Regions from separate parts of the Paenibacillus sp. 22594 genome, predicted to be linked through region 2. Evidence: a T-box and tRNA genes for the amino acid it is inferred to sense, from the RefSeq annotation. Region 2 holds a T-box; the other holds one or more tRNA genes.
What was found. A T-box is a leader RNA that pairs with one kind of tRNA and senses whether it is charged. The one in region 2 lies ahead of ACTJKB_RS17860 (arginine--tRNA ligase), so its partner is inferred to be a tRNA-Arg.
Positions count from the first base shown of each region.

Region 1: it encodes a tRNA-Arg, which carries the amino acid that the T-box ahead of ACTJKB_RS17860 (arginine--tRNA ligase) is inferred to sense. The anticodon was not compared.

Region 1 is NZ_JBQENA010000007.1:388,203-404,265, forward strand. It holds gene tpiA (triose-phosphate isomerase) at 1-633, opposite strand, end outside; gene ACTJKB_RS22715 (phosphoglycerate kinase) at 667-1,848, opposite strand; gene gap (type I glyceraldehyde-3-phosphate dehydrogenase) at 1,961-2,971, opposite strand; gene ACTJKB_RS22725 (sugar-binding transcriptional regulator) at 3,088-4,140, opposite strand; tRNA gene ACTJKB_RS22730 (tRNA-Arg) at 4,472-4,546, shown strand; gene clpP (ATP-dependent Clp endopeptidase proteolytic subunit ClpP) at 4,741-5,337, shown strand; gene ACTJKB_RS22740 (GDSL-type esterase/lipase family protein) at 5,416-6,054, opposite strand; gene ACTJKB_RS22745 (PdaC/SigV domain-containing protein) at 6,186-7,286, opposite strand; gene ACTJKB_RS22750 (SIMPL domain-containing protein) at 7,573-8,331, opposite strand; gene ACTJKB_RS22755 (HPr family phosphocarrier protein) at 8,558-8,827, opposite strand; gene whiA (DNA-binding protein WhiA) at 8,925-9,854, opposite strand; gene ACTJKB_RS22765 (gluconeogenesis factor YvcK family protein) at 9,890-10,825, opposite strand; gene rapZ (RNase adapter RapZ) at 10,882-11,781, opposite strand; gene ACTJKB_RS22775 (ROK family glucokinase) at 11,828-12,778, opposite strand; gene ACTJKB_RS22780 (DUF438 domain-containing protein) at 12,982-14,253, opposite strand; gene ACTJKB_RS22785 (DUF1858 domain-containing protein) at 14,296-14,523, opposite strand; gene thiC (phosphomethylpyrimidine synthase ThiC) at 14,786-16,063, opposite strand, start outside.
Region 2 is NZ_JBQENA010000005.1:119,392-135,454, forward strand. It holds gene ACTJKB_RS17815 (TolB family protein) at 1-1,092, opposite strand, end outside; gene ACTJKB_RS17820 (hypothetical protein) at 1,251-1,694, opposite strand; gene ACTJKB_RS17825 (ABC transporter ATP-binding protein) at 1,912-2,643, shown strand; gene ACTJKB_RS17830 (ABC transporter permease) at 2,640-3,677, shown strand; gene ACTJKB_RS17835 (TetR/AcrR family transcriptional regulator) at 3,735-4,433, shown strand; gene ACTJKB_RS17840 (cadherin-like beta sandwich domain-containing protein) at 4,540-8,562, shown strand; gene ACTJKB_RS17845 (DEAD/DEAH box helicase) at 8,818-12,183, shown strand; gene ACTJKB_RS17850 (hypothetical protein) at 12,291-12,650, opposite strand; gene ACTJKB_RS17855 (hypothetical protein) at 12,851-13,165, shown strand; T-box leader at 13,418-13,638, shown strand; gene ACTJKB_RS17860 (arginine--tRNA ligase) at 13,712-15,574, shown strand.

The DNA of each region.
Region 1 (16,063 bases), on a different contig from region 2:
GCCGTATTGGATACGCACAACTTCAGCAGTCGCTTCATCGTACAGGTCTTTTACAAGCGTACGGATGTAGGCGATAACTTCATTAGCATCCTGGGAAGTAGACGATTTACCTGTTCCGATAGCCCAGATTGGCTCATAGGCAACAACTACACTTGCAGCCTGCTCCGCGCTAAGGCCGGCAAATGCGCCTTCGGTCTGGACTTTGCAAACGTCTTTTGTCTGATTAGCTTCGCGCTCTTCGAGCTTTTCGCCTACACAAACAATTGGAGTGATGCCGTGGCGGAATGCCGCATGCATCTTCTTGTTCACGATTTCATCCGTTTCACCAAAGTATGCACGACGCTCAGAGTGGCCGATGATCACGTAGTCTACGCCAAGGTCTTTCAGCATTACGCCGCTGATTTCGCCTGTATAGGCTCCGTTGTCTTCAAAGTGCAGGTTCTGTGCGCCAATCTTGATGCTAGTACCTTTGGCTGCTGCAACCAGTGCCGGCAGGTTCGTGAATGGTGCGCAGATTACGGTTTCTACGCCTTCCACTTCTGCTTGGCCTTTGACTTCAGCGAAAAAGCCTTCCGCTTCGGAAACTGTTTTGAACATCTTCCAGTTGCCGGCGATAATAGGTGTTCTGCTCATAGTAATGGATTGCCTCCTTCTACCTTCTACGTCTTACTTGTCGTTCAGTGCTTCTACACCAGGAAGAGCCTTGCCTTCCATGAACTCGAGTGATGCGCCGCCGCCAGTGGAGATGTGGTCCATCTGGTCAGCCAGGTGGAATTTCTCTGCAGCTGCTGCGGAATCACCGCCGCCGATGATAGTATAACCTTCGGTTGTTGCGCAAGCCTGAGCTACAGCCTTGGTTCCTTCAGCAAAGATGTCGATTTCGAACACGCCCATAGGTCCGTTCCATACAACCAGCTTGGAGTTCTTGATCACATCAGCATAGAGTTCGCGAGTCTTAGGACCGATGTCCAGACCCATCCAGCCTGCTGGGATTTCATTGATATCTACTACCTTGGTATTCGCGTCTGCGCCGAACTTGTCAGCTACAACAACGTCTACCGGAAGCAGGAAGTTCTTGCCAAGTTTTTTAGCCTTTTCGATAAATCCGAGCGAAGCTTCGAGCTTCTCGTTATCTACCAGGGATTCACCGATTTCGAAGCCTTGAGCTTTGGTGAAGGTGTAAGAAAGGCCGCCGCCGATCAATACGTTGTCAGCCAGAGTCAGCAGGTTGTCGATAACGTCGATTTTGTCTTTAACTTTAGATCCGCCGATGATGGCAGTGAAAGGACGTTCAGGGTTCGAAAGGGCTTTGCCCAGAACGGACAATTCTTTTTCCATCAAAAGACCGGATACAGCCGGCAGGAAGTGAGCGATACCTTCAGTGGAAGCATGTGCACGGTGAGCCGCGCCGAATGCGTCGTTGACGAACAGATCAGCCAGTTCTGCGAACTGCTTAGCCAATTCAGGATCGTTCTTTTCTTCACCTTTATAGAAACGTACGTTTTCAAGCACAAGCACGTCGCCTTCGTTCAGTTCAGCGATTTGCGCTTTTACTGCTTCGCCAACCGCTTCATCAGCCTTGGCTACCGGTTTGCCGAGAAGCTCGGACAGACGGACAGCAGCGGATGTCAAACGCATGGAATCGACGAATTCACCTTTAGGACGGCCCATATGGCTGGCCAGAATGACCTTTGCACCGTTCTCGATCAGGTATTTAATTGTTGGAAGGGTTTCGCGGATACGGGTATCATCAGTGATTTTACCGTCTTCCACTGGCACGTTGAAATCCACACGCACGAATACGCGTTTGCCTTTTACTTCTACATCACGGACACTTTTTTTGTTCATGATTAACATTTCCTCCACACCCAAAATTGGTTCGTTCACGAATCCATTTAGAAAGAGCGGAAACAAGGAAAGTCTGTTTCCGCTCTATAGTTACGCTTATATGAAATCGATATTATTGAGCCAGTTTAGCGAATTTCTCCAAAGTACGAACGAGTTGTGCAGTGTAGGACATTTCATTGTCATACCAAGCAACAGTTTTAACCAGTTGTTTGTCGCCAACAGTCAGGACCTTAGTCTGTGTAGCATCGAACAGGGAACCGAAAGTCATACCCTTGATGTCGGAAGATACGATTTCATCTTCAGTGTAGCCGTAAGTTTCTGGATCGGAAGCTGCTTTCATTGCTGCGTTGATTTCTTCAACAGTTACACTCTTATCCAGAACAGTAACCAGCTCAGTCAGGGAACCAGTCGCTACAGGCACACGTTGTGCTGCACCGTCAAGTTTGCCTTTCAGTGCTGGGATTACCAGACCGATAGCTTTTGCAGCACCGGTAGTGTTAGGAATGATGTTCTCAGCAGCAGCGCGGGCACGTCTGAAGTCGCCTTTTGCGTGTGGAGCATCAAGAGTATTCTGGTCACCTGTGTAAGCGTGGATAGTAGTCATCAGGCCTTCAACGATTCCGAACTTGTCGTTCAGGACTTTTGCCATTGGAGCAAGGCAGTTCGTTGTGCAAGAAGCGCCGGAGATTACTGTTTCGGAACCGTCAAGGATGTCATCGTTAACGTTGTAAACAACAGTTTTCATGTCGCCTGTAGCTGGAGCGGAGATAACTACTTTCTTAGCTCCACCTTTAAGGTGCTTTTCAGCAGCTTCTTTAGTTGTGAAGAAACCTGTGCATTCCAGAACGATATCAACGCCAAGCTCTCCCCAAGGAAGTTCTTCAGGGTTGCGGTTAGCAAGAACCTTAACATCTTTGCCGTTAACTTTGAAGAAGCCGTCATGCACTTCAACGTCCCCTTGGAATTTACCTTGAGTTGTATCATATTTAAGCAAATGAGCAAGCATCTTAGCGTCAGTCAAGTCATTGATTGCTACCACTTCGATACCTTCTACATTTTGAATACGGCGGAATGCAAGGCGTCCAATACGTCCAAAACCGTTAATACCAACTTTTACACTCATTGAATAGTTCCTCCTAGATTTCGTTTTATTTATTCAAGACAGGCCGTGAGGCTCGTCAAGACAACAATGTTAAGTATAATGCATAAGTCCTTTGCTTGCTCTCCATATTCTGGAAGCTATAGGACTGCCTGGATCTGATTGTCAATTTCTTTGCCAATTTCGACAGCAGCCGCCTCATCTGTAACGAGTATATCCTCCTGCCCGAACCGCAGCATCGCATGGATGGCTTTGGCCTTGCGTTTGCCTCCGGCGATCCCGACAACCACATCCGTGCGGATAATATCCTCAAGGCGGAGCCCCATAGTCAGCATGGTATGAACAACCTGACCTTCTTCATTGAAATAATAGCCGAACGATTCGGCAACCGCCCCTTCTTCCTGAATCTCCGAGACTGTAGTCTCATCCAGCTTGCGGCGGCGGGTCATTTCAATGGCATCCCCAATACCATGCACAATAATTCGTGATCTGCGGATAATTTGCACGATCTCTCCAATATTTGCATCAAGCGCCAGTGACTGGTAAGCATCTTCACTAAGTAAATCAGGCACATGCAGTAGGCGGTAATTCGCTCCTATCCGTTTGGCCATCTTTGAAGCAATGGTGTTGGCCTGGATCTCCATGCTCTCACCCAATCCCCCGCGCGCCGGGACAACCCAAGCGTTCTTATAGGAAAGGGATAACGGAGGTGTGAGCTGATCAGCCATTTCAGCAAGCGTTGAACCCCCCGTAACGGCAATGGTATCATCCGACCGCAGTACACCAAGCAATGCCTTGGCGCCCGCGCGTCCCAGCTCACGCTTCGTGAACGGCGACGTTTCGCAATCACCAGGTACAACAATAACTTTGTTCAGACCATACGTTGTACGAATTTTCTCTTCCAGATCATCCAGGCCAAACAGGCTCTTGGCGATTGGCTCCAGCAGGTCAAGCAGTCTGCGCCCCGCATCGCTTACGCGCATGCCTACGCTCTCGATCTCAATGAGCCCTTGCGATTTCAGAAGATCCGTCTCGGCGCGCAGCACCCGCTCTGTCATATCCAGCGATGCGGCAAGCGTTCTGCGCCCAATAATATCGGACAGCATGATCTGATGTAGAATCGTGTAACGTCTCTTAAGGGTTTCCATGAGATCAGGCAGAAGCTGCTTTTGGATTTCTAATAAATTACGCATGCTTTCACTCCTGCAACTTCGTCTTCCTCTTATTCCCTTGTCCATGGTCTTAAAACGTCCCGGGTTAACTTTTTAAGTCCCACCCATATTCTACCCAAATATTACGCGGAGTGCAAGTCTTCCGAGACTATAATTCTCAACCTCTTTTCATCTTATACATCTGCCGCGTCATGGAAAGTGCTGAAAGTCCTGTGACTCCCGGATAAAAGCCTTGTAAATGAATTTCCCCGAACGCTGGAGGCCGATTATTAGAAGAAGACAAAGATATTTTTACAGCAGTGTGATTAAGCCGTTGCATTTGAACCCTAAATAGATTATAATAATTTTTGTTGCGCCCGTGGTCCAATGGATATGACGTAGGCCTCCGAAGCCTGAGATCCAAGTTCGATTCTTGGCGGGCGCGCCATTAATTTCACTTTTGTACATAATTTAGCAGTCATCACCTATAGTATTTAACCAAAGAGCCGCTTGTTGGCTCTTTTTTTATTAACTAAGTTTGACTTTCTTTGACTTTTTGTTTGAATTTGTTTATCATGTGGTTAATACGGTAACAGTAAAAAATGAACACATTCGAAGAACCAATTCAAGGAGGTTTTCCACGTGAGTTATATTCCTATGGTAGTAGAACAGAGCAACCGCGGTGAGCGCGCTTATGACATCTATTCCCGCCTGCTGAAGGACCGCATCATTTTCCTCGGAACGGAGGTTAATGACGTGGTAGCCAATTCCATCATCGCACAAATGCTCTTCCTGGCTGCCGAAGATCCGGATAAGGATATTCACCTGTATGTGAACAGCCCTGGCGGTTCCATCACAGCCGGAATGGCTATATTTGATACAATGCAATACATTAAGCCGGATGTTTCCACCATTTGTGTGGGCATGGCCGCTTCCATGGGGGCGTTCCTGCTGAACGCCGGTGCCAAGGGCAAGCGCTTCGCGCTGCCAAACAGTGAAATCATGATCCACCAGCCGCTGGGTGGTGCTCAAGGACAGGCTACAGACATCGAAATTCGTGCCCGCCGTATCCTTAAGCTCCGCGACAAGCTGAACCGTATCCTATCTGAACGCACTGGCCAACCGCTGGAGCGCATCGAGAAGGATACCGACCGCGACTACTTCATGACCGCTGCTGAAGCAGCTGAATATGGTATTGTCGATAAGGTTATTGAGAAGACGCTGCCTGCAGGCGTATAATTCACAGCACATGCAAAAGGGCTGCCTGGACCATTATGGTCTAGAGCAGCCCTTTTTTGTATATATAGCAGCAGTTTGTCATCCCAACCGGCTGTAACCCAAAGCGTCTAGCTTCCCGGCGATTACACGGTACCCTCTGCCGTTAGGATGCACATGATCCAGTGACAGCAGTCCACGCTCATTACCTGCGAACTCATGATAGATGGAGGCAAACCCGCATACATTGCTGCTGTAACCCGCAACATAGCCGTTGAACTGGCGTACCCAGTTCGTAGCCTCCGTTAACTGAGGATAAGGATTATAGAGTCCTACCATCCGGATAATATAGGGCCGGCGGCTGCCGTTCTTCAACTGCCAGAGTGAACCCATAATCTCACTGAAGTTTCTTTTGCATTCACGAAGCGCCCGTTCCAGCGCTGGAGACAGGTAGCCTGGACGAAATGACACAGCTTTGGCTGCCTTGATCAGATCGTTTCCTCCAATGGACAAAGTAACGATATCTGCATCCCTGACAGCTTGGCGGAACATGGGGTCACTGCTTAAACGTTGCTCCAATGCAGCCGTAGTCAGACCATTGATACCAAGGTTGACCGCTCTGATTGGTTCGCGGAGCCTTCCCTCTGCCATTCTGCGGTAAACGGGTACGAAGCCATTGCCCGGCAGCGCTCCGAATCCGGTCGTCAAGGAGTCACCAATGGCCGTGTACAGATAACTCATTTCCTTCCCTCCCCGCTTGATAAGCTGGTTTCTCCTTTAGCTTATGAACGGGGGAGGCGTCAGGCAACGGAAAGGTGTCCATACACGGCATTAGCGGAGCGGGCTAATCTCTGTTTTATGAAAGAATGCACTTATTTCATTCCGGCGAACGGGCTGCTTCCATCCGGCAGAAGCTCCTTGAAGGTGAACTCATACTCAGGGAACCCTGAAGCATAAGCGGTGTATTCATAGAGTTGGAAGAATACTACCAATTTCCCGTCTTTCACATAAAAGTTCTTCTCTGTATTCAGGCCGGTGAATCCGCCCTGGTAGCCGCCTTCTGCCTTGATTAGCTTGGATAACTTGGCATTAAGCTCTTTTTTATAGTTCGGGTTGGCCTTCAACAAATCCCCGATTAGGAGGCGCTTGCCGTCCTTCAGAGAGAACGTGAACGCATCACGGTAAGTCATGCCGTGAGCACCGCCAAGATAGCTGTACTGGGTCGTGATTAGACTGAGTATGCCGTCCTGGTTATAAGTGATTACATAGCCCCCGTCGAACTCATACGGCTGGTCGTCCGAGGATTTATTTGCAATTTCCTTCTCCGCTTCGGCTGCAAATTTGATGAGTGTCTGCTTAATTGTGTCGTTGATCGTTTGTTGGGCCTTGGCATTCGCCAGACCGCTAATCTGAGGATAATCCACCTTGATCGGTGCGTCCTTACGTTCCTTGACAATGCTCTCTGTCTTAATGGTGATCGCATTTTGCGGTTTGCTGACGACATTCAATTGGCCTGTAGCCCCATTATAATCCCCTTTATACCCCAGAAAGTCGTTCAGCAGATCAAGCGGAACAAACAGCCGATTGTTGATGTTTTGACCTTGATAATTATTTAAATAAAAATTATTCACCCGGACTGAAATTTCGTAATCGGTGAGAGACAGATTAACCTTTGTTGTTCCTTTACCGATTGTATAGGCCTTTTCTGCCTTATCATAGGTCAGGGACATACCCAGTGAATCGCGTAAAAAGGTCAACGGCACCCACACTTTCCCTTCATGGACCACACCAGTCTGAGGTGTGATCTTCCCGTTTACCTTCAGCACCACTAGCGAATGTTCCGCATTTGCCTGAACCGCAGCTGAAGCAGCCTGACTGGTCCCTGCGGGCAAAAGCCCTCCGCTTAGCAGAATCCCTGCCGCCATAATGCCTGCACCCCATGCTTTTGCTTGTTTCTTCTTGATGTTCTTCATATGATTATCCCCTTCCGCTAGTACGATGATAGATTTGATGAAAATTCCAAAATACCGGAGAGCAGCCTCCTTGCCGCCCTCGTTTCCACTCTTCCCATTATAAAGACATCAGGAGTATCGGTTGTTACAAAGCCCTTTACAATTTCTTAAGCTTCGCCGATCATTTCAGCGCTGCTTATTACATTTCTTTAAACAAAATGAGAGATCTCACAACCATTCCCCGCAAAAAAAGAGGCACTACTCCCTGCTGTAACCAGCAGAAGAAGCGCCTCTTAAGGATAACGGACTATTTCAGCTCATACATTACGCTAAGCTGCGTTGAAACCTTCACTTCTCCCGGTTCAACGGAAGTGCCTCCGGCTGTATCTGCCACTGCTTTGGACATTGTCGCATTTTCCATGTAGATTACTGGGTTGTTGCCGTCATCATTCTGAGTGACTGTAATGACCTGGCCCAGGCTGCGTTTGGCTGCTTTGGCAATAGCTCCAGCTTTTACATCTGCATTGGTCATGGCTTTTTCAATCACCTGCGCTTCAAAGGCTGACGGATCTTCAATGGCAAATTGGGCATTGCCAATATTGTTCGCTCCTGCAGTAGAAGCAGCATCCAGCAGCGCCCCAACCTTGGTCAGATCACGATAGGTTACCTTCAACGTATGCTGGGCAATGTAGCCTTTAATCTGCTGACCATCTTTTTCAGAATAGCTGTAATTCGGTTGTACGCTGAATTGGGTGCTCTGAACGTCTTTATCTGCAATGCCCCAAGTCGTCTTCAGTAGCGCGGTGATCTTGGCGATTTTGGCTCCATTGGTTTTCTGTGCCTCTTCCGCCGTTGCTGCCGAAGTGTTCACCCCGATGGACAGATAGACAACGTCCGGTTTGATGGAAAGTTCTCCTTTGCCAATCACATTGACGATGTTTCTCTGGGCCTCCTCTGCGGCGTAAGCCTTTTCAGGACCTTGGAACACTCCGCTCAAAGCCATACCCCCTATCATCAAACTCCCTGCCAGCATTACCGCTCCGAGCTTTTTGCTCCATGCATTCATGTTTGCCATCCCCTTTCGTTATTTGTAATTGTTGTTGGTACTCTCTAGACGGCGCGGCTTGGCAAAAGTTGCATATCAACCCATTAGGTAAGAAAAAAAGTTAAACAAGACCACCGGAGTACATAGTCGTAGCCTTGTCCTTTCTTCTTCATATCTATACGCAGACATTAAAAAAAGCCCCGGAGGGCTTTTTGTCATACCATTTAAAAGTAAGGCCTTGCAACAATTACTGGTTCTCAAGCTCTTCTTTGCTGACAAGACTTGTCAAAGCGGTTACAGCTTGGTCCGCATCGGCGCCATCCGCGCTGATATAAATCTCCGTGCCGGAACTGATCGCCAGGCTCATAATACCCATGATGCTTTTAGCGTTCACTTTTTTATCGTCTTTTTCCACGAAAATCTCCGACGAGAATTTGTTAGCTTCCTGCACGAACAATGCTGCCGGCCGAGCGTGAAGCCCCGTCTTCAACCGTACAACTACCGGGTGCTTTGTCATGAAACGCTTACCCCCTATTTGAGATCTGCCCAAAAATTTCACATTAATTTTATAATATTATATCATTATAACCGCAACCGCACTAGAAAAAAAATAATCAACTGCCCCGAACCTTATCAGCCAGCTCGTCAATTTTGCGCAAACGGTGATTTACTCCCGATTTACTGACTGTGCCTTTCAGCATTTCGCCAACTTCCTTAAGGTTGATATCCGGGTGTGCCAGTCTGATCTCGGCTACTTCGCGCAGCTTATCCGGTAGGCTTTCCAGCCCCACCTCACGCTGCAGCAGCTTGATATTCTCGATCTGCCGCACCGCTGCGCTTATGGTTTTGTTCAGGTTGGCCGTTTCACAGTTAACGATCCGGTTCACGGAATTGCGCATGTCACGCATAATCCGTACATCCTCGAACTTGAACAGTGCTTGATGTGCGCCGATCAGACTCAGAAACTCGATGATTTTCTCGCCTTCCTTGATGTACAGGATGAAGCCCTTTTTGCGCTCAATACAGCGGGCATTCAGGTGGAATTCACCTGCCAGATCCACCAGCGCCTTGCAGTGCTCCTCGTACATCGAAGCAATCTCCAGATGATAGGAAGATCCTTCTGGGTTATTAACCGATCCTCCCGCCATAAACGCCCCTCTTAGGTATGCGCGTTTGCAGCAGTTTTTGCCGACAATCTCCTGGTCGATTCCATCAGTGAAGATAAAGCCTTCGGAGACGATCCGCAGATCCTTGAGAATTTCCTGAACGCGGTTTGGAATCCGCACGATGTAAACGTTATTCTTCTTCAAACGCATTTTTTTACGCACGAGCAGCTCGATATGGACTTGGTAATATTTCTTAAGTAAAGAATATACCCGCCTTGCAATCGCGGCGTTCTCCGTCGAAATGTCGAGCACTACCTTTTTGCTTGAAAGCTGCACCGAACCGTTCATCCGGATCAGCGCGGACATCTCTGCTTTCTCACAGCAAGGCTGGCTCTCCACCATCGTCAGCTCTTTTTTGGTAAGGGCCGCAAAAGACAAGGGGCTCACCTCTTTCATGTTCCTACAAAATAGACTTATCTGGAAATCCAGTCTTTCACAAGCTGGTAAATATGATGACTAAGCTTATCTGTATCATGCCTCAGATAGGTCTTGAATAATACCAGCTTGTCGGCAATCACTTTGTAGCCGTTACCATCCACTACATCAAGGTCAAGCTGTACGGGCCGGGCACCCTTTTCTGCATACTTTAACTGTACCTGCTCGGGAATCTCGCCATCGTTCACGATCACGTAATCGAACAAATGAAGTCCTACGTGGTCATAGACGGCCTGAAGGTGGTCACTAACCGTGTAGTTGTCTGTTTCCCCGGGTTGGGTCATCACGTTACAGACAAAAATTTTGATCGCATCCGAGGCCACAACAGCCTCCGCCAGCTTAGGCACCAGCAAATTCGGCAGGATACTCGTGTACAGACTGCCTGGACCGCACAGGATGGCGTCGGCATTGCGGATAGCCTCCAGTGCCTCCGGGAGCGGCTCTACATCTGCCGGCTCCAGGGAGACCCGTTTGATGACTCCCCTGGCCTCAGGGATTTTGGACTCACCTGTGATCATAGAGCCATCGGCCATCTCGGCGTGCAGCACTACGGCTTCGCCAGCAGCAGGCAGCACGCGTCCGCGCACGGCGAATAACCGGCTAAGCTCCCGGACCGCAGTTACAAAATCACCGGAAATGTCCGTAAGCGCCGCCAGAATCAAATTCCCGAGGCTATGCCCGGCCAAGCCTTCTCCGCTGCTGAAGCGGTATTTCATGATCTGGGCCATGAGTGGTTCTACATCAGCCATTGCTGTCAGTACATTGCGGATATCGCCAGGGGGTGGCATTTGCAGTTCACTGCGCAGTATGCCAGAGCTTCCCCCGTCATCCGCAACCGTAACGATCGCTGTAATATCAAGCGGCTTTTCCTTCAAACCGCGAAGCATAACAGACAATCCCGTACCTCCACCCATAACGACGATACGTGGACGTTGTCCTTGTTCTTCAGCCACTATTGACCCCTTCTCTCTTAATGCCGGTCACGCTCGGAGTCCCGGTGGCTGACGGCTACCGACTCCGTCTCGCTAACCCCCAGCATCTTGCCCAGGTATTCGGATATTGCCACAGAGCGGTGTTTGCCACCCGTACAGCCAATGCCGATAATAATCTGGGATTTGCCTTCTTTCCGGTATTGCGGAATCAGGAAATGAAGCATATCCAGCAGTTTGGTCAGAAACGTCTGTGTCTCCGGCCATTTCATGACATAATCGTAAACCTCGCTATCCTGACCGGTCTTTGGCCGCAAATGATCCACATAATGAGGATTCGGCAAAAAACGAACATCAAACACAAGGTCTGCGTCAATCGGAATTCCGTATTTGAAGCCAAACGAAGTAATATTAACAGAAAGAGTGCTTTTGCCCAGATGGGAAAAACGCGATACAATCTTCTCCTTCAACTGGACAGGCTTCATGCTGCTGGTGTCAAAACATAAGGTTGCTGAATTCTTCAGCTCCTCCAGCATCTGACGTTCCAAGCGGATGCCATCCAGCGGCATGCCTTGGGGTGCCAGCGGATGATGCCGCCGACTCTCCTTGTAGCGCTGTACCAGTACGGAATCCGTTGCATCCAGGAAGAGAATTTCAAAACCGATCGTAGATTCATCTTTGATATAGGACAGTGATTCCGACAAAGCTGTGAAGAATTCTCTCCCGCGCAAATCGATAACAAGCGCTACTTTGGCGATTTTTCCTTTGGACTGCTCTATCAGCTCAGCGAATTTGGGAATCAGCACCGGCGGCAAATTATCCACACAGAAAAACCCGAGATCTTCCAGGCTCTGTACGGCAATTGTCTTGCCTGCACCTGACATGCCCGTAATAATGATCAGGGTGGCACCACCGGGCGGTGATTGTTCCAGTTCGGTCATCAAAGCGCCCCCTCCCTATACATAGTATATGAATAATTCCATCTGCTTAAGAACGCAGCAAAAGACCTGCAGCGCCAATAATACCCGCATCATTTCCAAGCTCGGCAGGCACGATGGTCACTCCGGTCTGCAGTGGGGCCGGGGCCAGCTTCGCGAACACGCGGCGAACCTCTTCAAACAGAATATCTCCGGCTTTGGAGACACCGCCCCCAACGATGAATACCTCTGGATTAAGCACCGCTGCGACAGCAGCCATGGATTTACCCAGATAGAACGCAGCACGGTTCACAATTCGCAGAGCGACTTCATCTCCGGCCTTGGCTGCATCAAATACTTCTTTGGCGGCAATTTTCTCCACCATGGACAGGGAAGTGCGGTCGCCGCGGCTAACCGCATCGTTTGCCATGCGAATAATACCCGTTGCAGAGGAGACGGTCTCCAAACAACCCATATTACCGCAGCCGCATTGGATAGCTTCCAGATCAGGCACTACGGAAATATGACCAAGCTCGCCCGCAAGGCCGGCAAAACCTTGATACACCTTGCCATTAATAATGATACCGCCGCCGACACCCGTGCCCAGCGTGTAGCAGACACAATTCTCCACACCACGTCCCGCTCCGCTCCATGCCTCACCCAGCGCAGCCACATTGGCATCATTGTCTATTTTGACAGGCTTGTTCAAACGACCCTCCAGAATGGAGCGGATCGGCACATCTCTAAAACCTATGTTAGGCGCAAGGATGATGATTCCTTCACGAATATTCGTAAACCCGGCCAGGCCCGCTCCTACACCGGCAAGCTGATCCCAAGAGTACGGGGATTCCTCCACAATCTGACGCACATACTTTTCGATATTATCGATGACGGCATCGACGCCATCCGCAGTCCCCGTAGGTCCCTCAAAAGTATGCAGCAGGTTCCCCTCGGCATTGCAGATTCCAACCTTAATCGTGGTTCCACCTAAATCCACGCCAACGTAGATACTTTCAGACATGTAACAAGCCACCTTTTTCTATGCTAAAATAGTTAATCCTACGTACCCACTATAATAGAAGGTACCCCTGCGGTCAAGGAAAGGCGACACACCCGGCCATATGAGGGGTCTGGTATAAAAATAGCCTCTTGCCAATGCGGCAAGGGGCGGATGGATCAGCTTAAACGTAAGGTGATGGCCGGTGGGCATTTGATTCTAGACGGCTACTCCGACAAAATCCGTTTCTGTCCCTCCAGTGCGCGGATCGGGGCGATGTTCTGGGTAAATTCAAGGGTGCCCATGTAGTTGCCCGCTTCGTCACGTACTGCGAAATAACGGATGTAGATAAATTTATCCTTTATGGCAATCCAGAAATCCTCCGCGTCTTTGCGGCCCGCCTTGAAATCCTCCAGCAGCTTCTCAACGACATGCACACTTTGCGGCGGGTGACAGTTCTGCACCGTGCGTCCAATGACAGCCTTAGTCCGGGCGAAGATCCGCTCTTTTCCATGCGAGAAGTAACGGACCACATCATTTTCATCAATAAATGTCAGGTCGACAGGCAAATGATTCAGCACTGTTTCCAGCTGATGCAGCGACAGCAGGCCTGTCTCGAAGCGGATAAAGCCTTGCGGCGATAATCCTCCTTCTCCCTCTCCTTCTTCCGCTTGCACGGCTGCTCCCTCCGGTTCTGCGGCACGCTCAGGAATCCATTCCTGCTCCGGTGCAGTTAGACAGAAGCCAATTTCGTCGCTTTCGCGGGCGATTTTGACCCATTCATCTTCAGTCAGCTTATCGAGCGCCATCGGCAGCAGAATATTTTCTTCCTTAAAGATCATTTCATTTACTTCCTGGATAATGTTCGTCAGAAGAGCTCCAAGCTCCGCAGCTTCCCCGTTGTACGCACTGAGCGCCGCTTTTGCCTGTTTAATCATGCCGCGAATACCATCATCCACTCCCCACATTACCTTGGTTGGTCCATAAATGCCGTATTTCTCAAGGTAAGGGAATAGTAGATTTTCTTTGCGGCTGTAGTGCTTGTCGAGATCCAGCAGCAGGCTCAGATCCTCCAGCAGTTTGAAAATCATCTCTTCGCTGTCATTCCTTTGGAATTTATCGGCATGCAGCTGCAAGCGGAAGTTCACCAGCCGTTCAATCTCACGGTTCTCCAGCTTAAAGGTGTGGACAGGATGTCCCGGCTGCTCCTCTGGCTTGTTAGAACGGTGAATTTCCTGGATTGAGCCTTTAAAAATGGCCGTATGCACAGAGCATAGGCGCTGTACCTCCGTTACAGGAATCCCCTCCTCCGTCATCAGGGAATGCTCCATCGCGGAAATTTCTGCTACCGTAACATCACCTACCGCTTCTGCAAAACGCGCTTTGACTTCCTCTACACTTTTTCCGGCATGCAATTCCTTAATAATCTCCTTAAGCATAGCTTGGCGGCGTGTCTGCTCAGGAATATCCATTTCACGGTTGTTAATCAGTTCGCTCATCGTTCTCTCCCCTTCTCTATTCCACTTGTTAATCTCAGCGATCTATTCAATAATCTCGAAGCCATGGCTCTGAAAAGCCAGCCGGACGATTTCGCGATCCATTTTCTTCATTGTGATTCCTTTAGACAAGGTCATGAACCGGCCCGCCGTCTGCAGCATGCCAGGCTTCGTAATATCGCGGAAACCCAGCTCAACCATAATGTCTACGGCCTCCGGATAACGACTGACCAGCTCGAATATGGACTCATCCATGTTAAGGTGTTTGCTCATTGCACTCTCCTCCTGCAGCTTAGCTTCATGCCAATTGATAACCTTTCTCAACAACAGCTTAGCATAGGGTACAGGGCCGAAGAGTGATTGCAGTCACTAAATTATAAACTTATATACCTGCAACTATTCATTGCAAAGCAGAAATGAATTGGCCCCGCTTTTGTTGCCGGCATGCCTGTATGCCAACTCATGGATATAGAAAAAGGCTGCTTCCTCCGCCTGTTACAGCAAGGGAAACAGCCTCTTATAAAGCCCGTTCCAGTTATAGCATTTTGCTCAGTCTGAACGAATTACGGATATCGTGCGAAATGCGCATGCTGCAGAATTTGGGACCGCACATGGAGCAGAAATGCGCTGTTTTGGCACCCTCGGCAGGAAGAGTCTCATCATGGTACTCCAGCGCCCGCTCTGGGTCAAGCGACAGATGGAACTGGTCACGCCAGCGGAACTCGAACCGAGCCTTGGACAATGCATTGTCCCGATCCTGGGCACCCGGGTGGCCTTTAGCCAGATCTGCAGCATGAGCAGCAATTTTGTAGGTGATAACTCCTTCGCGCACGTCATTCTTGTTAGGCAGCCCCAGATGCTCCTTGGGCGTAACATAGCACAGCATCGCTGTCCCAAACCAGCCGATCATCGCCGCGCCAATCGCCGAAGTAATATGGTCATAACCCGGGGCAATATCCGTGGTTAACGGACCTAGGGTGTAGAAAGGGGCTTCCTGGCAGAGCTCGAGCTGCTTGTCCATATTTTCCTTGATCTTGTGCATCGGCACATGCCCCGGACCTTCGACCATCACCTGAACATCATGTTTCCAGGCGACGGCTGTCAACTCCCCAAGCGTCTCCAGCTCAGCGAACTGAGCCTCATCATTGGCATCGGCGATGGAGCCCGGGCGCAGTCCGTCTCCCAAGGAAAAGGCCACATCATAAGTCTTCATAATCTCACAGATTTCTTCAAAATGTGTATATAAAAAGTTCTCTTGCTGATGTGCAAGGCACCAGGCCGCCATGATGGAGCCGCCTCGGGACACAATTCCGGTCATTCTTCCGGCAGTAAGCGGGATATACCGCTTCAGCACCCCGGCATGAATGGTAAAGTAATCCACACCTTGCTCCGCCTGTTCAATCAGCGTGTCGCGGTACAGCTCCCAGGTCAGATCCTCGGCTATTCCTTTTACCTTCTCCAGCGCCTGATAGATCGGCACTGTGCCGATCGGTACTGGTGAGTTGCGGATAATCCATTCGCGGGTGGCATGAATTTTTGCACCAGTGGAGAGATCCATAATCGTATCGGCACCCCATCGGGTCGCCCATCTCATCTTCTCCACTTCCTCTTCAATGGAAGATGAGACGGCGGAATTCCCAATGTTCGCGTTGATCTTAACCAGGAAGTTACGGCCGATGATCATCGGCTCACTCTCAGGATGGTTGATATTAGCCGGGATAATGGCCCGTCCGGCAGCGACCTCATCCCTTACAAATTCAGGCCGGGTATTCTCGCGAATCGCGATAAACTCCATTTCCGGTGTAATCATCCC
Region 2 (16,063 bases):
AACTCCGCCATTAGCCAGAATTTCCGGATACAGCTTATTGTCCAGCGCTGTAGTGAGAGCTACAGGCTTCGCATCTTTAGTAGCGAGGTCCAGCTTATACAGCTGCTCTCCGGCTTTGCTGAAATCTACAGTAAGCGAATCTTCCGTACTGTCAGCATCATTTTTGGCAACCCCGGTTACGTTAACAATGTAGACAACACTCTTGGCATCAGCAGACAGACGCAGCTCCGATTTATTCTCCACTTTATCTTCAAGCAGTGCTTTGACGGCACCGGTCTCTACGGAGATTTGAGCGATCTTCTCTTGCTTGTCGCCCTGGATGAAGTAGATGGTCTTGCCGTCTTGCGACCAGACCAGATCCGTCTTCACGCTGGTATCCGTCCCCAGTGCTGAGATGGCTCCGCTGGCGAGGTTGATCAGCTTCAGCTGGCCTGTCTCATCGGTGAACGCGCCCCAGTTCTGATCTGCGGAAACTGCGAAATCCAGTGCGCTTTCATTGGAAGAGAAAACCTCGTAGTCGCCAGGGTATGTGCGGAATTTGAACAGCTGAGCTGTTTCGGAATCGCTTTTGTTCGCAATAATGCTTCCATTGGCACTCCAGTGCAGCGTATCAAACTGGCCTTCTGGACGGGCAAAGCTCAGAATCGTCTGACCTTCAGCCTGCAGCTCTCCGCCTAGTGAAGTAACCAGCTTAGTCAGCTCTACATACGTTTTACCGTTATAATGGACAGGTGCAACGGTGAATTGCTGTGCCGCACCATCTACTTGATAGCTTTTTGCACCTGCTTTAATGATTACATTATGTAATCCCTTGCTGTCGTTCAGTTCAAAACCGCTGCTGCCTAAGATCAGCTTGGCGCCAAGCTCTCCTGCCACTTGACTTAGCGAGTACAGCTTGTAGCCATTGCTGTCAATAGTGCTAAGGGTCACTGGCGTTCCGTTCACAGTCCAGGTGGTGCTGCCTTCCTTGACTGCTGTGGTCTTAACGGCGGCAGCATTAGCACTGCTGCTTGTTGCCAAAATACTTCCCGCTCCTCCAGTTACGAGAAGTGCTGAAGCCAAAGCCGCGCTGAACCATTTACTATTTCTCAATTAGACTCACCCTTTTCCTATAGGTAACTGCTAATGTTATTTTCATCCACGAGTGTCAATTCTGTTCGAGAGGAATGTTATGGAAATATTAACTGCACAAATAAGACCGCACCTGAGTAATCAAGGTCGGCCTTAAGGTAAATTTTAGGTTAAATTCGTTAATTCTCAATCCAAGTTACGATAATTTCGGTACTGCCGGGATTCGAAGCCGAGCTGGTGCCAATAATAGAATAGGAATAAGCATCAGGAACCTTGCCACTAATAATCATGTTATTCCTGTCCACAATCTGTGTCCCGCGCTTCAGCGCTTTGTCATTTACATACTTTTGATAGGTGCTGCCTAGTTCATCCATACTTTCCCGGGTTTCATAGATCAGCATGGAGGATTTTTTTCCGTGGGCCGCCTCACCCTCAGTAAAAGTAATACCCGCACCGGCTGGAATCGGCAAATCCCTGGGAAGATACTGCGGCTTGTCCACTCCTTCTTGCTCCAAAGTGCGAAAATGCCCTCCGCCCGCCTCACTTCCGGGATTGCTGCATGCACCAAGTCCTGCCGCGGCCACCAATATCAGCAAGCCCAGCATAACCTTTCCGTAGGTCATCTCCCAACCCCTCCAATATGGAATGTATATCATTAGAATATTCACTGATACCCATAATTACCCTGAACTTCCACAGATTAAAACCCTTTTTGGTTAAAATTTAAAAAAATCTTTCCGTTAGAGATTCACTGCCGAAAAAGAAATTTACATCTGAAACGGATTGTTATAGAATAATGAGTGAGTACTCACTCATAAATTTGGAATCGAGGAGATTGACATGAACCAAGTAAATCCTGTGATTACTGTAACCCATGTCCGCCGCGCATTTGGCAGCAGAGAGGTGCTGAAGGATATTTCACTCCAGGTGGAGCAGGCCGAAACCTTTGGTATTCTTGGCCCTTCCGGCTCAGGAAAAACCACTCTCGTGAAGCTGCTGACCGGCATCGATGAAGTTACCTCAGGAGAGGTGAAGGTGCTGGGTACCCATGTGCCCAAGCTCTCGCTGCTGCAGCAAATCGGCTATATGGCACAGTCGGACGCACTCTACACAGAGCTTAGCGCCAAAGAAAATCTGGAATTCTTTGCCTCCCTTTATGGACTTAAAGGCGGAAACCGTACCCGGCGGATCGCCGATGTGATGGAAATTGTAAACCTGCAGGAGCATTTGCGAAAACGCGTGGATCAATATTCCGGCGGAATGAAACGGCGCCTGTCGCTGGCTATCGCCCTGTTGCATGAACCGCCGCTGCTCATTCTTGACGAGCCTACCGTGGGCATTGATCCGGTACTGCGAAAGTCCATATGGAAAGAGCTGCGGGCGCTGAACGGAAAAGGCACCACCATTGTGCTGACTACCCACGTGATGGACGAGGCGGAAAAATGTGACCGGCTCGCGATGATCCGGGACGGACAGCTGCTGGCTGTGGATTCTCCGGAAGGTCTGCTGCAATCTGCAGGCGCAGCTTCAATGGAAGACGCTTTTCTATATTATGGAGGTGCCCGGCGATGAGAGTACGCGCAATTACCCTGCGAATCCTGCAGCAATTCATTCATGATAAAAGAACAATGGCGCTCATGTTCATTGCCCCGCTTCTCGTGCTCAGCCTGATGAGTCTGGTGTTCAATGGAAATGCCTATGAGCCGAAAATCGGCGTCTCCGGCGAAGCGATCCCTTTCACCAGCGCGCTCGAAGCGCAGAACGCCACGGTTGTTGCATACAAATCAGCAGACCTCGGCAAAGCCGACCTTCAGAAAAGTGAGCTGGATGCCCTGATTACGCTAAGCGGAACGACACCCGAGGTTATTCTTGAGGGCAGCAATCCGACTGCAAACCGAGCGGTGCTTATGGCTTTGACTGCAGCAATGCAGAATCTTCACCCGGCAGATGCCGGACAAGGCCGGCTGCAGCCGCAGATCAGCTATCTGTACGGCGCTGAGGATATGAAGACCATTGACCGCTTTGGTCCGATTATGATCGGTGTATTTATCTTTTTCTTCGTCTTCCTGATTGCCGGTGTATCCTTCCTGCGGGAGCGGACTACCGGAACCCTGGAGCGTCTGCTCTCCACCCCGCTGAAGCGCTGGGAGATCGTGCTTGGCTATGTCTGCGGATTCGGTATCTTCACCGTGTTCCAGGCGCTGCTGATCTCCTGGTTCTCTATCCAGGTGCTCGGTATTATGATGGCGGGAAGCTTCGGTTATGTGCTGTTGCTGACCCTCCTGCTCTCCATGTCGGCGCTGACCCTGGGCACGCTGCTCTCGGCATATGCCGCCAATGAGCTGCAGATGATCCAGTTCATTCCGCTGATTATTGTTCCGCAGATTTTTCTGAGTGGTCTGTTCCCGCTGGATACCCTTCCCCTATGGCTGCAGCGCGTCGGACTGGCAACACCGATCTATTATGGCTCGGAAGCGCTGACGAATATCATGATCCGCGGCAAAGGCTGGAACGCCATCGACCTTGATGTCTATGCGCTGATTGGCTTCTCCCTACTGTTCATGCTCCTTAATGTGCTGGCTCTGCGTAAACACCGTAAAATGTAAACTTCAAATTTCCTGTGGTAGACTATATTGAAGGAAAAGTTTTGGGAGGACAACCGCATGGAAAAGAAAAAAGCGGCAGAGCAGCAAGATCAGGAAGAATGGATCGAGGAGCTGCTGGCCATCAGTGAAGAACAAAAGATGACACCCAAGCAGCTAGCCATTCTGCAGGCGGGAATTGAGATTTTTTCCGAAAAGGGCTACGCTGCTGCCGCCACCAGTGAAATTGCCCAAAGAGCGGGAGTGGCAGAAGGTACCATATTCCGCTACTACAAAACCAAAAAAGAGCTGCTGCTGTCTATTGTAAGCCCGGCGATGGCCAAGATGATCGCGCCTTTCGTATTGCGCAATTTCGGCGGAGTGCTGGATGTCCCTTTTGAGAGCTATGAAGCGTTCCTGCGGGCCTTTATGGTGAACCGCCTGGAGTTCGCCCGCAAAAACTTTAAGATCCTGAGAATATTCGTACAGGAAATCCCCTTCCAGCCGGCTCTTCGGGAACAGTTCATTGAAAATGTTATGAACAATATAATGGAGCGGGTAACGAATATCACCGATCATTTCAAAGAAAAGGGCGAGGTGGCAGATGTCCCCACCCCTTCAATTATACGTTTCACCATCTCCTCCATAATCGGGTATCTGCTGGCACGCCTGCTGCTGATGCCGGACAAAGACTGGGATGATGAAGCTGAGATCAACCTGACTATTGAGTTTATGCTGCATGGAATCGGCGGTCCGGCATTACGGCGTGAGAATCACTAATAATGAACAGAAAATTTTGTTAAAATCCCGATTTCATCAAATATCCGTATGATATAATGATAAAAATCATAGCAATTATCATTTTTATACATACGGAGGGTTATTAATGAGAATCGTAAGATATTTGGCCACCTGTCTGGCTGTGTCCATGCTGGCTATTGTTCTGCCATGGGTTGCTAAGGCAGATGTATCGAATTCCGATGCTACTCTGAGCTACTATTATCAGGGGGGAGGTGAGCTTTCGCCTGCCTTCTCCCCTGAGATCACGGAATACACAGTACATATGCGCAGTTCGGAAATAGGATATTACGCCGCAGCCATTCCGGCCCATTCAGGAGCAACTCTGGCATATTCAATGAATGGAGGCTCCTGGACACCCATTGGCTCTTACGTCTCGACAGGCTATCTGGCAACCAATCGGGGAAACAATATCTTCCAGTACAAAGTGACTTCATCCGATAGCTCAACTGCTAAAATTTATACCGTCCAGGTCTATTATCCGCAGACGGATGATGCAAATCTTCGAAGCTTAAGCGTAAGCGCAGGCCACATATCTCCTGCCTTCAACCCCTCAACTACCAGTTACACCTTAAACGTTCCCTATTCGGAGAGTAATCTCGGGGTTACTGCTGAAGCGGATGATCCGGCCGCTGCTGTAAGTATTGGCGGTGACAGTGCCCAAGGCGGTGTTTCTTCTTCTGTCCCGCTTAATGTGGGAAGCAATATGGTGTATGTCGAGGTCAACTCACAGGATAGTTCGAACACCAATACCTATGCTCTTACCGTCACCCGCGGATTGCCCTCAACCAATACCAACTTGAGTGCCTTGTCCGTCCAAGGTCTCAGCTTGACCCCTTCTTTCCAGTCCGCTGTGACAAGCTATACGTTACCGGATGTTGATTATGACACCGGCATTACTGTAATCCCCACCACTTCAGATTCCACAGCAACCGTAGGCATTCAAAACAGCCAAAGCGGCTATGACCCTATAATCAGCGGCTCCCAAAGCGCTCCTCTGGCGTTAGGCCCTGGAGATCATACGATTGTAATTAAGGTAACCGCCCAGGACGGAATCACTGAGAAGCTCTACCGCCTGAATGTTCACCGAAAAAGCAACAATGCGCTCCTGTCTCAGCTCTCAGTCTCGCCGGGGAGCCTGAGTGAGAGCTTTTCCAGCCTTGTAAATGCTTATACACTGGCTGATGTCCGCTCCGGCAGCCTGACGGTAACGCCAACCCTGTCGGACGCCGCTGGCCAGATCCAGATCAGTGTTAATGGCGGGAGTTATAGGGCAGTAACGGATGGGCAGGGTGCAGCCGTCCCTCTGACCGTCGGTACCAACACCATCCGCATCAAAGTGTCTGCTGAAGACACCAGCTATTCCAACATATACAGTCTCACAGTGAGAAGAGTACAGGACAGCACACTTACTCCTGCATCGGGAAGCTTTGATCAATATGCCTTCAATACCTCAGCAGGCCATTACCGGGATGTTCAGGCAGAGCTGACCCTGAACGGAAATCTGCTGACCGGTTTGAAGCTGGGGGGAGCTGTAGTAGATACCACCGCCTATACAGTGTCCGGGAGCACTTTGACTTTCCATAAAGAGTACCTGTCCACCCTGTCGATAGGGGAGCATGTATTTGAACTTGTCATGGATACGGGAAGCCATCCATTATTCACGTTGGCGGTGAAGGATACGACACCGCCGGTACTGGCCGCGCCGGCCGCCGGGGATGCGGCGGTCACGCTGTCTTGGATCCCGGTCAGCGGCGCGACCGGATACAAGGTCTTCGCCAGCACGGTTCCGGGAACCTACGGAACCGCACTGGCGACCCTGGGCGCGGCTGCCGACAGCTATTCGGCAGCCGGCCTCGCGAACGGGACGACGTATTATTTCGTCGTCAAGGCCGTCAACGGCGGCGGAGACAGCGCAGCCTCCGCCGAGGTCAGCGCCACGCCGCAGGTTCCTGCGCCGGGTGCGCCGGTTGTGCAAGCGGTGACCGCAGGTGACGGTCAGGTGCGGCTGGTATGGACTACGGTCAGCGGAGCTACCGGATATAAAGTCTATACCCGCGTGGCCTCCGGCGAGTACGGAGCCGCTGCCGGAACGGTGGCTAGTAGCGTCTACAGCTTCGATGCCACAGGCCTCGCCAACGGGACGACGTATTATTTCATCGTCAAGGCCGTCAACGGCGGCGGGGATAGCCCGGCTTCCGCTGAAGTCAGCGCTACGCCGCAGGTCCCTGCGCCTGGTGCACCAGTGCTGGAGACCCCCGTTCCCGGCAACGGCATGATTAACCTGCACTGGGAACCGGCAGCCGGTGCCTCGGGATATACCATCTACCAAAGTTCGGTACCTGGAAAGTACGAACAACCCTCTGGTACAGTCACCGGTTCGGTCTATAGTTATGATGCTGCGGGGCTGACCAATGGAACCCCCTATTATTTTACCGTCAAGGCTGCCAATCCTGGCGGCGACAGCGCACCATCCAATGAAGTCAGCGCCACACCGAGAACGATTCCTGCGGCACCAGTCGTACTCAACGCCACTGCGGGAGACGGCCAGGTGACTATAGCTTTTGCTCCTCCTGCGGACAACGGTGGCAGCGCCATTACCTCCTACGAGATTACAGCTTCACCAGGCGGCAGCGTTGCAACGGGCGCTGTCAGTCCGATTACCATAACCGGATTAGTGAACGGAACGGCCTATACGTTTACCGTCACAGCTATAAACGGAGCAGGGAAGAGTCCCGGGTCTGCCTCTTCTAATCCTGTAACGCCAATAGCTCCAACCAGTGGAGGCGGAGATCCTGTAGAACCCGCAACACCCGTGACGCCGAGTGTACCGTCATCAACAGCCGTGGCGGTACCGAGCGTATTAATGTTTGTGAACGGCAAACCTGTAGATCTGGGGGCTATATCCATTGTCCGGGACAATAACAGGCAGCACTCCACCCTCATTCTGGAACAAGGAAAGCTCGAAGGAATACTCGGTGCACAGCCGTCTGGCGCCGAGATCTCCATAGAATTTAGAAATCATTCGGAAGTACAGACCGTAGAGCTTAACGGACAGCTGCTTCAATATTTGCAGCAGAATCAGGCAGCTTTGTCTGTTCACAACGGCAAAGCAACCTATATTATTCCCTTACAGCATATCAGCTGGGATACGATAGCAGGTCAGCTCGGAGCGAACGTATCCGCAGCAGAAGTACGCATTCAAATTGAGATTGCGGCTCTTGACCCAAGCCTGGACAGCACAGCCCGCGCTGCCGCTGCCGAACATAGCTTCACGTTCCTAGCCGAGCCTCTCGACTTCTCGGTAAAGCTCATTCACGGCAGCCAAACCACCGGCCTGTCCGGCTTCAGCACTTATGTGAAACGGAGCTTCTCTCTTCCAGCCGGTACAATTATAAGCAACGCTACCGGCATTGTGATTGAAACAAACGGAACTGTGCGCCATGTTCCCACCCGGTTTGTGCAGCAGGAGGGGGGTTATGCTGCAGTCATCAGCAGTCTCACCAATAGCACCTATGCTGTTGTCTCCCATCCGGTGGAATTCAGGGATATGTCCAGACACTGGGCAGAAACTGCCGTCAATGACCTGGGGGCAAGAATGGTTATAGACGGCAGCGGGAACGGATACTTCCTTCCTACCCGTGAGATTACCCGCGCCGAGTTCGCCACAATTCTGGTTCGTGGACTCGGACTTAACACGGCTCACGGCTCTACTCCTTTCACGGACGTGAGCAGCTCCGACTGGTACAGCAGCGCAGTGCAAACCGCCTACCGCTACCAGTTGGTCAGCGGATTCGAAAATGGTACCTTCCGGCCCGATGATTTCATCACCCGCGAGCAGGCGATGACCATGATTGCACAGGCAATGCATCTCACAGGGCTTTCAGCGAAACTCTCAAGCAGCAGCACAGCTGAACTTCTTGGAAGTTTCACCGATACGGGTGAAGCTTCTGCGTGGGCGCTGGACAGTATTGCCGCCAGCCTGCAGGCAGGTCTGATCACAGGCCGCAGCGGAACTGAGCTTGCTCCACAATCTTATGTTACAAGAGCCGAAGTAGCCGTAATGTTGCAAAGACTCCTCCAGAAATCCGGGCTCATCCAATCGAATTAAGCACATCGCCCGTGACCCACGGCCATCCTCTACCTGCAGATCTGCAGGTAGAGGATGGCTTTTTCTAAATATAAGGATTTATATGTTTCACGCTATAAATCATCCTTATATTTCTCGCTGAAACGGATTCCGTCCCTTAAAAAGGACGGCGAAGCCGTTTCCACTTGATTCCTGCTTTGAAGGCGTACGCATGTTCTGCTAATATGGAAGCTATAGCAATTCAGGAATTAAGGATATGAAGGAAGTGATCATGCGGTGAGTTTTTATGTGCCGGAACGGGTAATCAGGCTGCTGTGCGGCAAGGCAGCTTTTGAACGGGGCTCAGAGGATTATGAAGGTGGAAAGGTCCGGCTGGCCGCCGTAGAGGATAATGAGGGACTGGAATATTCGAAATATCAGGCTACTGTCTACGGACTGGAGCCTTACGATATCATGCTTACCATAGACAGCGACGGAGATGTGAACGGCAAATGCTCCTGTCCCGCGTATTCCCACGGTGGACCGTTTTGCAAGCATATTGCCGCAGTTCTGGTATCTATCCTCTATACCGAGGAAGACGTGGACGGACAATCATCTGGAATGGAGCCGGATGAAGACCGCAGCAATCATGAAGTATATACAGGAAAGACAGGCGTGCTGTTCCCGCGTCATTTGGACAGAAATTCATCAAACTTAGCTGATGCATCAAATGACCGGCATCTTGTAAGCAGCATGCTGGGGTTGTTCGGGAACAGCCGCCAACGCCCGAGCGGCGCTGGAACCTATGTAGATGTTAGAATCCCGCTGGAGATGGAATTTATCTGCAAACCCTTTTCCTATAACTTTGGCAACCGCATGCTCGGCCTTGAACTGAAGGTGGGTCCCAAACGCCTCTACATTGTCCAGAAAATAAGACCGTTTCTGGAACGCGTTCACCGCGGCGAACCCTTTGAATTCTCCAAGCATTTCATCTATGACCCTGCCCTGCACAGCTTCAAGAAGGAAGACAATGCCGTGCTGCTGAAGCTGATCGAGATTCTTCTGAATGAACGGATCTATCAGGGCAATGCCGCGCCTTATTCCTCTTATTCAGGAAGTATGGGCGGAGAGCGGGTGCTGGCCATTCCGCCTTTTTTCTGGGAGTCACTTCTGCCTGTTCTAGGGGCATCCTCTTCTGTTCATTGGCAGGCTGGCGACACGGTCACCGCAGGCATTCCCATTGAAATCGGGCTTCCCAAGCTTAGTTTTCAGTTCGATGAGGCTGAAGAAACAGGCTACCGGCTGGATATTAAGGGACTGGCACAACTTACAGTCATGGAGGATTACGGGCTTGTACTGTCTGAAAGCAAGCTGCTGAAGCTGCCGGTGCAGGAATGCATACGTCTCTCTGAGCTGAAGAAAATGCTGGCCGAGTCCAGAACCAACGGAATCGTTATCGCTCCGGGGCAGATGGAGACTTTTATGGACAAGGTGATTCCCGGCCTCAAAAAGCTGGGACAGGTTCATATCGCTGCTGCCATTGCGGACCGGGTTGTACAGACGCAGCTGCAAGCCAGACTCTATCTGGACCGGGTGCGGGACCGGCTGCTGGCAGGGCTTGAATTTCAGTACGGAACGATTGTTGTCAATCCGCTGGAGGAGCAGGTGCGAGACCGCGGCGATGAAGTTATCCTCATGCGGGATAGTGAAACCGAGCAGCGGATTCTGGAGCTGATGGCCCATGAGTCTTTTGCCCGGACGGACAGCGGCTATATTATGAACGACGAGGAAGGGGAATATGACTTCCTGTACCATACGATTCCATTGCTGGAGCCCTTGCTGCAGGTGTATGCGACTACTGCTGTCAAGTTGAGGATGCCTACCGGTACGTGCGTCCCTAAGGCCAGTTTGACCTGGAATGAAAAAACTGACTGGCTTGATTTCAAATTCGCTATGGACGGCATTCCCGAGTCAGATATCGTATTGGTATTGAAGTCCTTGCAGGAGAAGCGCAAGTATTACCGCCTGCCCGACGGGGCGCTGCTGCCGCTTGAAACCGCCGAGTTCCAGGAAATTATCGCACTCATTAACGAGCTCGGGATGGGGACTGCCGATATCCCTGGTGCAGAATTCTCTCTGCCTTTAATCCAGGGCCTTCATTTGGATGCCGATACTGGCAAAGGAGGTACCGATGCTATCCGCATTGGGCGCTCCTTCCGCCGTCTTCTGGCGAACATGCACAGTCCGGAGAATCTTGACTTTCCGCTCCCGGAGACACTAGCTCCGGTGCTGCGGGATTACCAGCAGTATGGCTTCCAGTGGCTGAAGACGCTGGCTCACTACCGTTTTGGAGGCATCCTGGCCGACGATATGGGGCTGGGCAAAACGCTGCAAAGCATCGCTTTCCTGCTCTCAGAGCTGGAAGATATCCGCAAGAACGGGTTGCCTGCGCTTATCGTTGCACCTGCCTCGCTGCTCTACAACTGGCAGAACGAACTGAAGCGCTTTGCTCCGCAGATCCAAGTGGCTATCGCCGACGGGAACCTGACCGAACGGAGCCGGACGCTGCGGAATGCGGCAGGCTGTGATGTTTTGATTACCTCCTATCCGCTTCTGCGCCGTGATGTCGAACTATACGTTAAGCGGTCTTTCCATACACTCATTCTGGATGAAGCGCAGGTCATTAAGAACCATGCCACCCAGACTGCACAGGCAGTAAAAGCATTACAGGCGCGCTACCGCTTCGCCCTTACCGGAACCCCGGTTGAAAATGCGCTGGAGGATCTCTGGTCGATCTACGGCGTCGTGTTTCCCGGACTGTTCCCGGGCAAAAAAGCCTTTCACGATTTGCCCCGGGAGACTGTCGCCAGGCGGATCCGCCCGTTTCTGCTGCGCCGCCTGAAAAGTGATGTACTTAAAGAGCTGCCGGAAAAGATCGAGTCCCTTCAGGCCTCCGAGTTGCTGCCGGAACAGAAAAAGCTGTATGTTGCCTATCTCGCCAGGCTGCGGAAGGAAGCGCTCAAGCATCTGGAGAGCGATGAGTTCGGCAATGGGTTCGGCAATGGGCGAATCAAGGTGCTTGCCGGACTTACCCGTCTGCGCCAGCTGTGCTGCCACCCTGCACTTTTTGTGGATGGCTATACGGGAGGATCGGGCAAATTCGAGCAGCTGCTGGAGATTATCGAGGAATGCCGCAGCTCTGGCAAGCGTATGTTGATTTTCTCACAATTCACCGAGATGCTTGGGATGATCAGCCGTGAGCTGGGCTTACAGGGAATTTCACATTTCTATCTGGACGGCCATACTCCTGCTTCAAAGAGGGTTGAACTGTGTGGACTTTTTAATGAAGGAGAAAGGGACCTGTTCCTCATCTCGCTCAAAGCCGGGGGGACGGGCCTGAATCTGACCGGAGCAGACACCGTCATTCTCTATGATCTGTGGTGGAATCCCGCCGTCGAACAGCAGGCCGCAGACCGGGCACACCGGATCGGACAAAAGAAAGTAGTGCAGGTGATCCGGCTGATTGCTCTAGGCACGGTAGAAGATAAAATGTACGAGCTGCAGCAGAAGAAGAAAAATCTGATCGATGAAGTCATCGAGCCGGGGCAGGAAGCCTTATCTTCCCTAACAGAGCAGGATATCCGCGAGATTCTGATGATCTGATCGACAGCAGGAAATAGTCATCATTTCCAAATAACAAAACAGGGACCTTCTCATTTAGGCCGGAAGGTCCCTGTTCTACGGCACTCCAATTCTAATTTGATTTCATATTATGCATCCTGACTTGTTTTCTCGTGTTCCACGACCCGGTGTGCTCCGACCAGCTGACCAGACGATTGTTTGCCCCACACGGATATTCCAACAGCCTCCACATCTCCAGAACCGGTTGTAAACACAAACTCGAAGGCATCCAAATCAGCAAAATAATTTCTCGTCACGACTTCATCGGGTCCGATATTAATCGTTTCATTTACATACAACGTTCTTGTAGTGTCAAGCACATACCCTTGAATGGTTACAGTGACAGCACCCACTGTATTTCGGCATACCATTTTCACCGTCACCAGCTGTGTGGGTCTAACCCCCAGAACCGCATTGTTCTCCAAGGGCCCCGTTGATAAAATGGCCATCTTGTCCCATTCCTCCTTTCTTTTATTCACCATTCAGCCTATGAAGCTAAGACTCTTGCAGTGTTTGATCTTAGTCACACAATATATTCATATTCGAGCAAGCTGCTAACCGTGTGGACAGAAGACAGGCTCCATTCACCGATATCAGCGCAAGAGCATAGAGTGTAGAAATAGATTGTTTTATGGAAGAAGGGAGTTCTATGCCCCCTCCTGGAAAGGGGAAAAAGACCGGTGCCAACAAACAACCGGCTAATCCCAACAAGCAAATTCCAAAAGGATTGGAATATACAGTGGCTGTACTGCTCCTGACCGGCAAACTGCGGGTTGATTCTATCCAGATGTATACCGATGCTTCCCTATTCGTCAGTTTGGTGGGAAAGTATAAATCCTTGGGCGATTTAAGCTCCGGCAATTCTAACAATGTAGATAAGCTGGTCAGTTTTCTGGATGATAACAGCAGCTTGACCTTGAACGAAATCATGACCGCCCTGAAGAAGAAAACTGATAACTCCTGAAGCCCGGAAAAATGACAAAAAGGAGGCGCGTTGACGGATGGACAGCTTTGACGGAGAGGAATTTTCCGGCGGTATTCTGCTTATAATCGTAATTGCTCTGCTGATTTACGGCTCGACAGACATTAAGAATCTGACCGGCGCACCTGCTGCAGATTGATCGGTTATTCTCCAGCGTCCTGATGCCTGGTTTGGCCTCACCACAAAATGGCTATTGCTTTCTTCCAAAAATTCGCTATACTGATAAAAATCAATCTACATTCGATGAACGGGAAAGTAGTGATCCAGGACCCTAGTCCCCAGCGAGCCGGGAGAGTGTAAGCCGGTACAGATCCTGTCATGAAGCGCACCCGGGAGATGGACTTCTGAACTGGCAGTAGGAAGCCCCGGCTGAAGGCCGTTAACCTGTGAGGTGGCTGAACCCGGTGTTCGGCAACGAGAGTGGTACCGCGAGCGCTTATGCCCTCGTCTCTTTTAGAGACGGGGCTTTTTTGTGTTTGCCGGGACCTGTGAATTGGCAGCTATGTTGTATTTTAAGGAGGGAATCCAATGTTAAGTCAACTGATTAGCAACCATTTGGAACAAAGCGTAAACAAAGTAATCAATAGCCTTGGCGCAGAATCTGCTGAACCGGTAACCGTTGCACTGGAGCAGCCTGCGAACGCCGATTTCGGTGATTATTCAAGCAACATTGCCATGCAATTGGCCAAAAAGCTGCGCAAAGCCCCCATGACCATCGCCGGACTAATCATCGCAGAGCTTCAGCAAATGGGCGTTACCGGAGGATTGTTCGAGCGTATCGAGATCGCTGCTCCGGGATTTATAAATATGTACATCAACTGGCAGGAGTGGGCGGGCCATTCTTTTGAGCTGCCTCCGGGCAGCGGGGAAAAAGTTATTGTCGAGCATACCAGCGTGAACCCGAACAAATCCATGCATATAGGCCATCTGAGAAACTCCTGTATCGGGGATGCACTGGTAAGAATTTTGCGGAAAACAGGGTACAACGTGGAAGTCCACAACTATGTGGATGATCTGGGCAATCAACTGGCGGATACGGTAGTGGGCTTGCTTCATGTGCCGCTGGCAGGAGAGCATGTCCGTTTCGGGGATTACTGCTGGGATATTTATGCCGCCGTCAACAAGAAGTATGCAGAGCAGCCGGAGAGGGTCCATAAACGGACCGACATTCTCCATGAACTGGAGGAAGGCCACGGCAATACGGCCTGGCTCGGCCAACTGGTTGCGGAACGGATCGTAAAAGAGCATGTCGCGGAGATGAACAACTTCGGCATCGGGTACGATCTTCTGGTCTGGGAGAGCAGTATTTTAAAGGGAGGCTTCTGGTCATCTGCCTTCAGTCTGCTAAAAGAGACTGCAGTATTCGTCCAAGAGACAGAGGGTAAACTAGCAGGGTGCTGGATCCTGAAACAACCGGCGGCTGAGGGGACGGAGAACGAGTCGGAGGATCATCAAAAGGACAAGGTGCTGGTGCGTTCTAACGGAATTTTGACCTACACTGCCAAGGATATTGCCTATCATCTCTGGAAGTTCGGATTGCTGGACAAGGATTTCAGCTACAGCGAATTTAACTCGGGACTGTGGACAACCGGTTTGACTGGAGGCCCTATGGCTTTTGGCAAGGCGGACAGAGTGGTCAATGTCATCGACTACCGGCAGGAGTACCCGCAGGCGATGGTGAAGCAGGCGCTTGAGGTACTGGGGTATGCAGAGCAGGCAGAGAAGCTGAATCATGTCAGCTACGGTGTAGTTTCACTCAGTCCGGCTTCCGCCGCTGAGCTTGGCATCGATACTTCAGAGGGCAAAAGCTCCTACGCCATGTCCGGCCGCCAAGGGATTGGCGTCAAGGTGAGCGATCTGGTCCAGCTCATGGAGAGCACCATCGAAGCCACCCGCTCCGACAAAACCGGCCTCTCCAGCCGGCTCATCGCCACCGCCGCAATCCGTTATTACTTACTGCGCTTCAATCTGGGCACGGAGATTGTGTTCGATTTCAAGCAGGCCACAGAGATTTCAGGTAATACCGGGGTCTATCTGATGTACACCTTCGCCCGCGCGGGCCGTGTGCTCAGCAAAGCAGACTCCCCCGCGGAACAGGAAGCAGTCCCCCAATTCCCGGCACAGCTGGAGAAAGCCGAGCTAGCCTTGCTAAGACAGCTCAGCACCTGGGAGGACACCCTTTATACGGCGAGCCGCGAGCTGACGCCTGGTAGTATCTGCAACTATGCTCATACCCTGGCCTCACTGTTCAACAACTTTTATTCCACCTGTCCGATCCTTAAGGGAGAGAAATCCTCCATCCGCTTCCGGATCTGGCTCACCCGGCGCTTTCAGAATACCCTAGGCGAGGTCTTGGACGTACTCGGACTGCCGAAGCCCGACCGGATGTAGCAATTCCACGCTGAACATGAATTAGAGCTACAATATTTTTTGACCCTACCTACTAATATGGGGTTGGATAAGGTTGGGCGATGGTTGGGATGACTTGGACGGAGACTTGGACAAAGGTTGGGATGATGAGTGGATATTTTCGGAGTCCCGGCAAAAACGAGCGAAAAAATTGAAATAGCGGGTAGAACACCCTCTAATCTGGAGTGGGAGGTAATTTTCAGGTAAATAGAGGCAAATCCCCCCTCTATTTTAGGCCATAACCCCTTTCCAATAGACTTCTGGTGATATTAAAGGGATAAATTCCCTTTATTCCAGGTATATTGAGGAATCCACCTGAAATAGCGGGTCTGTTTCCTCCTATTTATAACAGACGTAACGAAATAAAGCCTGAAATGTGAAGGTGCCCCGCCTCCTTTGGGCTGATTGCGAAGCGAATGCTCTCGATGCCTATGCTCCAACGAACCATTTGGGCTTCTCCTCCCCCCCAGA